Regions from separate parts of the Streptomyces albofaciens JCM 4342 genome, predicted to be linked through region 1. Evidence: riboswitches for the same ligand, from Rfam matches in the RefSeq annotation. Region 1 holds a riboswitch; the other holds the start of a gene.

Region 1 (4,532 bases):
GCCCTCGTCAGCGCGGCCGCCGCCGGAGCCCTCGCGCTCGGCGCCACGGCCCCCGCGAGCGCTTCGGACGGCCCCAAGTCCCACGAGCGCAACCAGAGCATCATCGTCGACGACATCGGCCGGCTGGCGGACGCCTCGACCGAGCTGGCCGAGAAGTCCGCCGAGGCCCGCGGCCACTCCGTGCAGGTCAGGGCCGCGCGGACCCGGCTGGACTCGGTCCTGGCCGACGCCCAGCGGCTGGCGGAGATCCTGAACAAGGACTCCGACCGCGCGACGTCCGCCGACACCGTACGGCTCGGGCTGGTGTCGCAGGACCTGCGCGTGAAGATCGACGAGCTGACCGGCCGTCGGGCCCCGTCGCCGGAGGAGCCCACCGACCCCGCGACCAGGACCGGGCAGCTGACCGAGTCGGTCTCCCGGTCGGTGGTGGACATCTTCAAGATCCTGGGCGTGGACAAGCTGGTCGGCGACCTGCGGCAGCAGCCGGCCGACGGGCCCGCCGCGCAGCCCGCGAACCGGCCGATCCCCCAGCCGGCGGGCCAGGCGGCCGACGAGTACGAGACGGACGAGCAGCCCGCCGCCCAGCCGAAGGCGCCGACCAGCGACCCGCGGCCGCCCGCGGCCGAGGCACCGCGGCAGCAGCCCGCCGACGGGGAGCAGCGCCCCGGCGACGCACCGCAGCAGCCCGCAGCGGAAGCACCCCGGCAGCAGCCCGCCGCGGAAGCGCCCCAGCAGCAGCCCGCCGAGGCCCCGCAGCAGCAGGGCACCGGCTCGCTGCTCAACTCGGTGCTGTCACTGCCCACGGTGCTCATCAAGGCCCTGGGCCTCTGAATCGGCCCGGCACCTAGCATCCAGAGGAGGCGCGGATGCGGGAGATATGCCACGGTTAGGACGGGTCTGACGGGCCGTACGGAACATTCCGTACGGCCCGTCAGCCGTACGGCCCGTCAGCACTCCGGCGCAACCGAACAAAGCAGGCATACCGTCAGGAAACCGGCATGACCCTCACTCGAAGCCGATCCGGCGCAGGGCGCCCGCCGCCGGGCGGTCCAGCAGGACGGCCGAGGTGAAGCCCGCGGGGAGCCGGGCCGCGCGGGCGCGGGCGGTCAGGCGCCGCACCGCGCGCCGGTGCCGGGCGAAGGCGTAGCCGGAGACGCCGCGCCCGCGCGAGCGCTGGCCGGAGAGCGCGACCTCGGGCGGCACGTCCAGCAGCATCAGGTGCAGCCCGCGCCCGCCGCGCCGGGCCTCGCGCGCGAGCCAGCGGCGCACCCACGCGAGCGTGCCGCAGTCGTGCACCACCACGCTGCCGCCGGAACGCAGCGCCCGCCGCAGCCCGAGATAGTGGGAGGCGCGGACCAGCGGCCGGTAGAGCGCGTACGGCAGCCGGCGCAGCCTGCCGCGTTCCCAGCGCTCCCGCACGTCCTGGGAGTCGACGCGGTGCACGGCGGCGCCCTGCCCGTCGAGGGCGGGCACCACCCGGAGCATGAGCGTGCTCTTGCCGCTGCCCGGCAGGCCGGAGACCACCACGATGTCACCGGTCGCGAAGTGCAGCTCGGCCGTCCCGTACGGGTCGGGCCGGCCCCTGAGGTCGACGACGTCCGCCGCCGCGCCCCGCGTCCGGCCGGGACGCACCACCCCGAGCGGCAGCCGCCGGGGCTCCGGGACGGCTCCCGTCGGCTCCGGGACACGGCCCGGGGGCGCGCCTCCCGGACTTGTCGCGAGCGCCGCCTGCCTGTGCACCGTGATCCCCTCCCGGTCCGGTGTCGTCCCCGTACCCGCAGAGTGTCAAGAAAAGGTAATGCGCTTCAAGGGAATCCCCCGATCAGTACCGTCCCAGGACACTGTCGTGACACCCCCGCGAACACCGGTACGACCAGGGCTCCTGTATCCGGCGATCCCGTGCGATGATGTGCCCGCCGAGTGCGGGACCGCGCCTTCGCGCGCGCGTCGCCGTACGGGTGCCACGCTCAGCCAACTGCATACCGGCCGCTTGAATCCGCGCGGGAGAGTCCCCGGCCGCCACGGCGGGGCGCCGAAGGAGCAAGTCCTCCCTTGAATCTCTCAGGCCCCGATACCGCGCGGGCGAGGCAGATCTGAAAAGCGGGCCGCCGTGGTGTGGCTCCACCCAAGGTGCAAACCGGGGCCGGTGACGGCCTTCCGGTGAACCTCTCAGGTTCCGATGACAGATGGGGAGACCGTCCTGTCACCCATGCCCGGGAGCCACCACCATGACCCAAGCCCCCCGCCGGACCGCGCTGGACGCCACCCATCGTGCCCTCGGCGCGACCATGACCGACTTCGCCGGCTGGGACATGCCGCTGCGCTACGGCAGCGAGCGTGACGAGCACGTCGCCGTGCGGACCCGCGCCGGTCTCTTCGACCTCTCCCACATGGGCGAGATCACCGTCACCGGACCGCGCGCCGCCGATCTGCTGGACTTCGCGCTGGTCGGCAACATCGGCGGCGTGGCCGTCGGCCGCGCCCGCTACACGATGATCTGCGACGCCGAGGGCGGCATCCTGGACGACCTGATCGTCTACCGCCTCGCCGAGACCGCGTACATGGTCGTCGCCAACGCCGCCAACGCCCAGGTCGTGCTGGACGCCCTCACCGAGCGGGCGGACGGCTTCGACGCCGAGGTGCGCGACGACCGGGACGCGTACGCGCTGCTCGCCGTCCAGGGCCCGGAGTCCCCCGGCATCCTGAAATCGGTGACCGACGCCGACCTGGACAGCCTGAAGTACTACGCCGGGCTGCCCGGCACCGTCGCGGGCGTGGACGCACTGATCGCCCGTACGGGCTACACCGGCGAGGACGGCTTCGAGCTGTTCGTCCGCCCGGCCGACGCGCCCGCCCTCTGGGAGGCGCTCACCGCGGCGGGCAAGGACGCGGGCCTGGTGCCGTGCGGCCTGTCCTGCCGGGACACCCTGCGCCTGGAGGCGGGCATGCCGCTGTACGGGCACGAGCTGACCACGGACACCACCCCGTTCGACGCGGGCCTGGGCCGGGTCGTGAAGTTCGAGAAGACGACGAACGGCGGCGACTTCGTGGGCCGCGCCGCCCTGGAGGCGGCCCGGGACCGGGCCGCGGCCAACCCGCCGCGCAAGCTGGTCGGGCTGATCGCCGAGGGCCGCCGCATCCCGCGCGCCGGGTATCCGGTCGTGGGCCCGGACGGCGCCGTGATCGGCGAGGTCACCTCCGGTGCCCCCTCCCCCACCCTGGGCAAGCCCGTCGCGATGGCGTACGTGGACGCCGCGCACGCCGCGCCCGGCACCGCCGGTGTGGCGGTGGACATCCGTGGCACCCATGAGCCCTACGAGGTCGTGGCGCTGCCCTTCTACAAGCGCCAGAAGTGACGCGCGCGCCCCTGTCCCGGCCGCGCCTCCGTCTCATCTGTCAAGACCCTTGCACCGAGCACGCCACCGCATCCAGGAGAATCAAGACATGAACAACCCCCAGCAGCTGCGCTACAGCAAGGAGCACGAGTGGCTGTCGGCCGCCGAGGAGGGCGTCTCGACGATCGGCATCACCGAGCACGCCGCCAACGCGCTCGGCGACGTCGTCTTCGTGCAGCTCCCTGAGGTCGGTGCCACGGTCACGGCGGGCGAGACCTGCGGTGAGCTGGAGTCGACCAAGTCCGTCAGCGATCTCTACTCCCCCGTCGACGGCGAGGTCACGGAGATCAACGAGGACGTCGTCACCGACCCCTCGCTGGTGAACACCGCCCCCTTCGAGGGCGGCTGGCTGTTCAAGGTGAAGGTCAGCGGCGAGCCGGACGACCTGCTCTCGGCCGACGAGTACACCGCCTTCACCGGCTGACCCGCCCACCCGCCGCCTGGCGGGGCCGTGCGCCCCGCGAACCCCAGGAAGAGTCATGTCGCTTCTGAACAGCTCCCTCCACGAGCTCGACCCGGACGTCGCCGCCGCCGTCGACGCCGAGCTCCACCGTCAGCAGTCCACCCTCGAAATGATCGCGTCGGAGAACTTCGCCCCGGCCGCCGTCATGGAGGCCCAGGGCTCGGTCCTCACCAACAAGTACGCCGAGGGCTACCCCGGCCGCCGCTACTACGGCGGCTGCGAGCACGTCGACGTGGTCGAGCGGATCGCCATCGACCGCATCAAGGCGCTGTTCGGCGCCGAGGCCGCCAACGTGCAGCCGCACTCCGGCGCGCAGGCCAACGCCGCCGCGATGTTCGCGCTGCTCAAGCCGGGCGACACGATCATGGGTCTGAACCTCGCGCACGGCGGGCACCTGACCCACGGCATGAAGATCAACTTCTCCGGCAAGCTCTACAACGTGGTGCCCTACCACGTGGACGACGAGACCGGCCAGGTCGACATGGCCGAGGTCGAGCGGCTGGCCAAGGAGACCCGTCCGCAGCTGATCGTGGCCGGCTGGTCGGCGTACCCGCGCCGGCTGGACTTCGCGGCGTTCCGCCGGATCGCCGACGAGGTCGGCGCGTACCTGATGGTCGACATGGCGCACTTCGCGGGTCTGGTCGCGGCCGGGCTGCACCCGAACCCGGTGCCGC
Region 2 (4,532 bases), on a different contig from region 1:
AGGAGATGGGCAGGATGCCGGCGGAGCCCCACGGCGCCGCGGAGATGGGGCCGACGCCCGTCTCCGGGCCCGCGGTGGGCTGCAGCGGGTGGTTGGGCAGGTACGGCGCCAGGTGGGCGCGGACGCCGACCGGGCCGACGCCGGGACCGCCGCCGCCGTGCGGGATGCAGAAGGTCTTGTGCAGGTTCAGGTGCGAGACGTCACCGCCGAACTTGCCCGGCTCGGCGAGCCCGACCAGCGCGTTCAGGTTGGCGCCGTCCACGTACACCTGGCCGCCCGCGTCGTGCACCGCCGCGCAGATCTGGGTGATGTGCTCCTCGAACACGCCGTGCGTGGACGGGTAGGTGACCATCAGCACCGCGAGCTGGTCACGGTACTGCTCGATCTTGGCGTGCAGGTCGTCCGCGTCCACCTCGCCGTCCGCGCCGGTCTTGACGACGACGACCTTCATGCCGGCCATCACGGCGCTGGCGGCGTTGGTGCCGTGCGCCGAGGAGGGGATGAGGCAGACGGTGCGCTGCTCGTCACCGTTGGCGCGGTGGTAGGCCCGTACGGCCAGCAGCCCGGCCAGTTCGCCCTGCGAGCCGGCGTTCGGCTGGATGGAGACCTTGTCGTAGCCGGTGACCGTGGCCAGCCGCTCCTCCAGCTCCGCGATCAGGGTGAGGTAGCCCTGCGCCTGCTCGACCGGCGCGAACGGGTGCAGCTGCCCGAACTCGGGCCAGGTGACCGGCTCCATCTCGGTCGTCGCGTTCAGCTTCATGGTGCAGGAGCCGAGCGGGATCATGCCCCGGTCCAGTGCGTAGTCCTTGTCCGACAGGCGGCGCAGGTAGCGCAGCATGGCGGTCTCGGAGCGGTGCTGGTGGAAGACCGGGTGCGTCAGGTACGCGTCGCCGCGCAGCAGCTCCTGCGGCAGCGCGTCGGCCACGGCCGCGTCGAGCCGCTCGATGTCGGCCCGGACGCCGAAGGCGCTCCACACCGCGTGCACCTGAGCGCGCCCGGTGGTCTCGTCGCAGGCGACGCCCACCAGGTCCGCGTCGACCAGGCGGAGGTTGACGCCGGCCTCGCGGGCCGCGGCGACCACCTCGGCGGCCCGGCCCGGCACCCGTACGGTCAGCGTGTCGAAGTACGCGCCGTGCACCACCTCGACGCCGCCGGCCCGCAGGCCCTCGGCCAGGATGGCGGCGTAGCGGTGGGTACGGCGCGCGATGGCGGCGAGCCCGTCGGGGCCGTGGTAGACGGCGTACATGCCCGCCATCACCGCGAGCAGCACCTGTGCGGTGCAGATGTTGCTGGTGGCCTTCTCCCGGCGGATGTGCTGCTCGCGCGTCTGGAGGGCGAGGCGGTACGCCTTGTTGCCGTCCGCGTCCACCGAGACGCCCACCAGGCGGCCGGGCAGGCTGCGGGCGAACTTCTCCCGTACGGCCATGAAACCGGCGTGCGGGCCGCCGAAGCCCATCGGCACGCCGAACCGCTGGGTGGTGCCCACGGCGATGTCCGCGCCCAGCTCACCCGGCGAGGTCAGCAGGGTCAGCGCCAGCAGATCGGCGGCGACGGTGACGATCGCGCCCAGCTCGTGCGCCCGCTCGATCACCGCGCGGGGGTCGCGTACGGCACCGGACGCGCCGGGGTACTGGAGCAGCACGCCGAAGACACCGCGCTCGGCCACCTCCGCCGGTATGCCGTCGGACAGGTCGGCCACCACGACCTCGACGCCGGTCGGCTCGGCGCGGGTCTCGATCACGGCGATGGTCTGCGGCAGGCAGTCGGCGTCGACCAGGAAGACGCCCTCCTTGACCTTGCCCACCCGTCGCGCGAGAGCCATCGCCTCGGCGGCGGCCGTGCCCTCGTCCAGCAGCGAGGCGCCGGAGGTCGGCAGCCCGGTCAGGTCGGCGACCATGGTCTGGAAGTTGAGCAGCGCCTCCAGGCGGCCCTGCGAGATCTCCGGCTGGTAGGGGGTGTAGGCCGTGTACCAGGCGGGGTTCTCCATCACGTTGCGCAGGATCACCGGCGGGGTGAACGTGCCGTGGTAGCCGAGGCCGATCATCGGGGCGAGCACCTGGTTACGGTCCGCCAGCGCCCGCAGCTCGGCCAGCACCTCGGCCTCGGTACGGCCCTGGGGCAGCCCCAGCGCCTCCGCGCTCTTGATCACATCCGGTACGGCGGCCGCGGTGAGCTCGTCCAGCGATCCGAACCCGACCTGCGCGAGCATCTTGGCCTGGTCCTCCGGACCGGGACCGATGTGCCGCTGCTCGAACGGGGTACCGCGTTCCAGCTCGGTCAAGGAGATGCGGTTGGTGGTCATCTGCGGGGGCCTCCTGGTCGTTTCGACCTCTGCGGGGCACCACGGCGCTGGTGCCCGGACGGCCTCCCCCTCTGTCATCGCAACCTGAGAGCTTCACCGGTTCCGCGCGCGGGACCGGCTTTCACCGTCGGTGAGGAGGGGTTCCGGCGCTGTGCCCGTCCGTGGCCCGCCCTGCTTTCCAGAGTGACCTCGTCCATGCGGTACATGAGCCTGAGAGATTCCGGGGAGGAGTTGCTCCTTCGGCGCCTCCGCCATGATCGGCGAAGGACTCTCCCGCATGGGGTCGACAGCCGTTCGCCAGCCTACCAGCGCGGCGAACGGGCGTTCCTTCGAGTGGCCGGGGCATGAAATGTGCCGTTTGGTAGTTGTCACAAGGCAGTTGCGACCACTTGGAGGGACCGTGCAGACCGATATCGATCCCCGCAGCTTGATCGGCCGCAAGGCGTTCGACAAGAACGGAACCAAGATCGGCACCGTCGACGAGGTGTACCTCGACGACGCGACCGGAGAACCGGAATGGGCGGCCGTACGCACCGGGATCTTCAGCCGGGACGCGTTCGTGCCCCTGGAGCCCAGCGACCTGGTCGACGAGGCGCTGCACGTCCCCTACGACCGCAAGCTGATCAGGGATGCGCCGGACTTCGGGGTGGGCCGCCACCTCTCGCCGGAGCAGGAACTACAGCTCTACCACCACTACCGGCTGGACATCCCGGCCCCCGACTCCGTCTCCGGGCCCGTCCCCGGCTCGGACGCCGCGCGGGCCGACACGGAATTCGGGAGAGTGGCGGGGTCGGAGGACTGAGGGACCGGGGACTGGGGGGCGGGTGGCCGGGCGCTCGGACCACCGGGGCCGCCGGATCCCTCGGGCTCGCCGCCCGGCGGACCGCCCACCAGCGGCAGCGGATCACCGGGGCGCAGCGCCGGGTCGTCGACGGGGAAGGTGCGCACCCGGCCGGGCCCGGACCACGGCTGCTCGAACCGTACGGTCACCCGGCCGACGCCGCTGCCCTGCACCCAGCCGGCGCCGTGCTCGTCATGGACCACATCGAGCCCGGGGAGCCAGCGCCGGGGCCGCTCGGGCTCGTCGGCCGCCTCCCGGGCCGCCTCCGCCGCCACCCGGCGCTCCCGCTCGGCCGCCTCCTCGGCCGCCGCCTTCTCCGTCGCCAGCTGGGCGAACAGGTCCTCCTGGGTGAAGTCGGCGAGCCCGGTCACGCCCACGCCCAGCAGCCGCACGCCGCCCGTCGTGTCCACCAGGTCCAGCAGCCGGGCCGCCGCCTCCCGCACCACACCCGGGTCGTCGGTGGGCCCGCGCAGCGTCTCCGACCTGGTCAGCGTCGAGAAGTCGTAGTTGCGCACCTTGATCACCACGGTCCGGCCGGAGCGCCCGGCCGCCCGCAGCCGCTCCACGCACCGGTCCGCCAGCCGCATCACCTCGGACCGCACCCGCGTCCGGTCGGTCAGGTCCACGTCGAAGGTGTCCTCGACCGATATGGACTTCGCGTCCCGCTCGGCCACCACGGGCCGCTCGTCGCGGCCCAGCGCCATGGCGTACAGCCCGGTGCCGTGCGCCTTGCCCAGGAGGCGCACCAGCTCCGCCTCGCCCGCCTCCGCCGTCTCGGCGACCGTGTGGATGCCCGCCCGGCGCAGTGTCTCGGCCGTGGCCGGGCCGACGCCGGGCAGCGTACGCACCGTCATCGGGCCCAGCAGCTCCCGCTCCGACCCCGGCGCGATGACCACCAGGCCGTCCGGCTTGGCCTGCTCGGACGCGATCTTGGCCAGCATCTTGGCCCCGGCCAGCCCCACCGAACCGGTCAGCCCCGTCGTCCGCCGGATGTCCCGCCGCAGCCGCTCCCCCACGGCCCGTACGGCCGCCGTGTCGGCCGCGATGCCGCCCGCCTCCAGGTCCACGAAGGCCTCGTCCAGGCTGAGCGGCTCCACCAGCGGCGACAGCGCGTGGAGCAGTTCCATGACCTGGTCGCTCACCTGGCGGTACAGGGTGAAGCGCGGGGTCAGATACGCCGCGTTCGGGCACAGGCGGCGGGCCTGGGCCGTCGGCATGGCCGAGCGCACCCCGAAGACCCGGGCCTCGTACGACGCCGTGGAGACCACGCCGCGCGGGCCGATCCCGCCGACCACCACGGGTTTCCCGCGCAGGCTCGGCTTCGCCGCCTGTTCGGCGGACGCATAGAACGCATCCATGTCCAGATGCAGGATCGTCGGCGCACGTCTC

What was found. Region 1 has a riboswitch for glycine ahead of gcvT (glycine cleavage system aminomethyltransferase GcvT). Riboswitches for the same ligand answer to the same signal wherever they lie in the genome.
Region 2: linked by a shared signal. The riboswitch ahead of gcvP (aminomethyl-transferring glycine dehydrogenase) and the one ahead of gcvT (glycine cleavage system aminomethyltransferase GcvT) in region 1 are both predicted to bind glycine.

What each region holds. Positions count from the first base shown of each region.
Region 1 is NZ_PDCM01000002.1:2,821,628-2,826,159, forward strand. Features, by position in the region: gene CP973_RS32175 (PspC-like choline-binding domain-containing protein) at 1-831, shown strand, start outside; gene CP973_RS32180 (AAA family ATPase) at 1,006-1,740, opposite strand; glycine riboswitch at 1,992-2,087, shown strand; glycine riboswitch at 2,088-2,196, shown strand; gene gcvT (glycine cleavage system aminomethyltransferase GcvT) at 2,229-3,356, shown strand; gene gcvH (glycine cleavage system protein GcvH) at 3,445-3,819, shown strand; gene glyA (serine hydroxymethyltransferase) at 3,875-4,532, shown strand, end outside.
Region 2 is NZ_PDCM01000001.1:3,699,923-3,704,454, reverse strand. Features, by position in the region: gene gcvP (aminomethyl-transferring glycine dehydrogenase) at 1-2,302, opposite strand, end outside; glycine riboswitch at 2,491-2,588, opposite strand; gene CP973_RS16640 (PRC-barrel domain-containing protein) at 2,703-3,104, shown strand; gene CP973_RS16635 (DNA polymerase IV) at 2,996-4,532, opposite strand, start outside.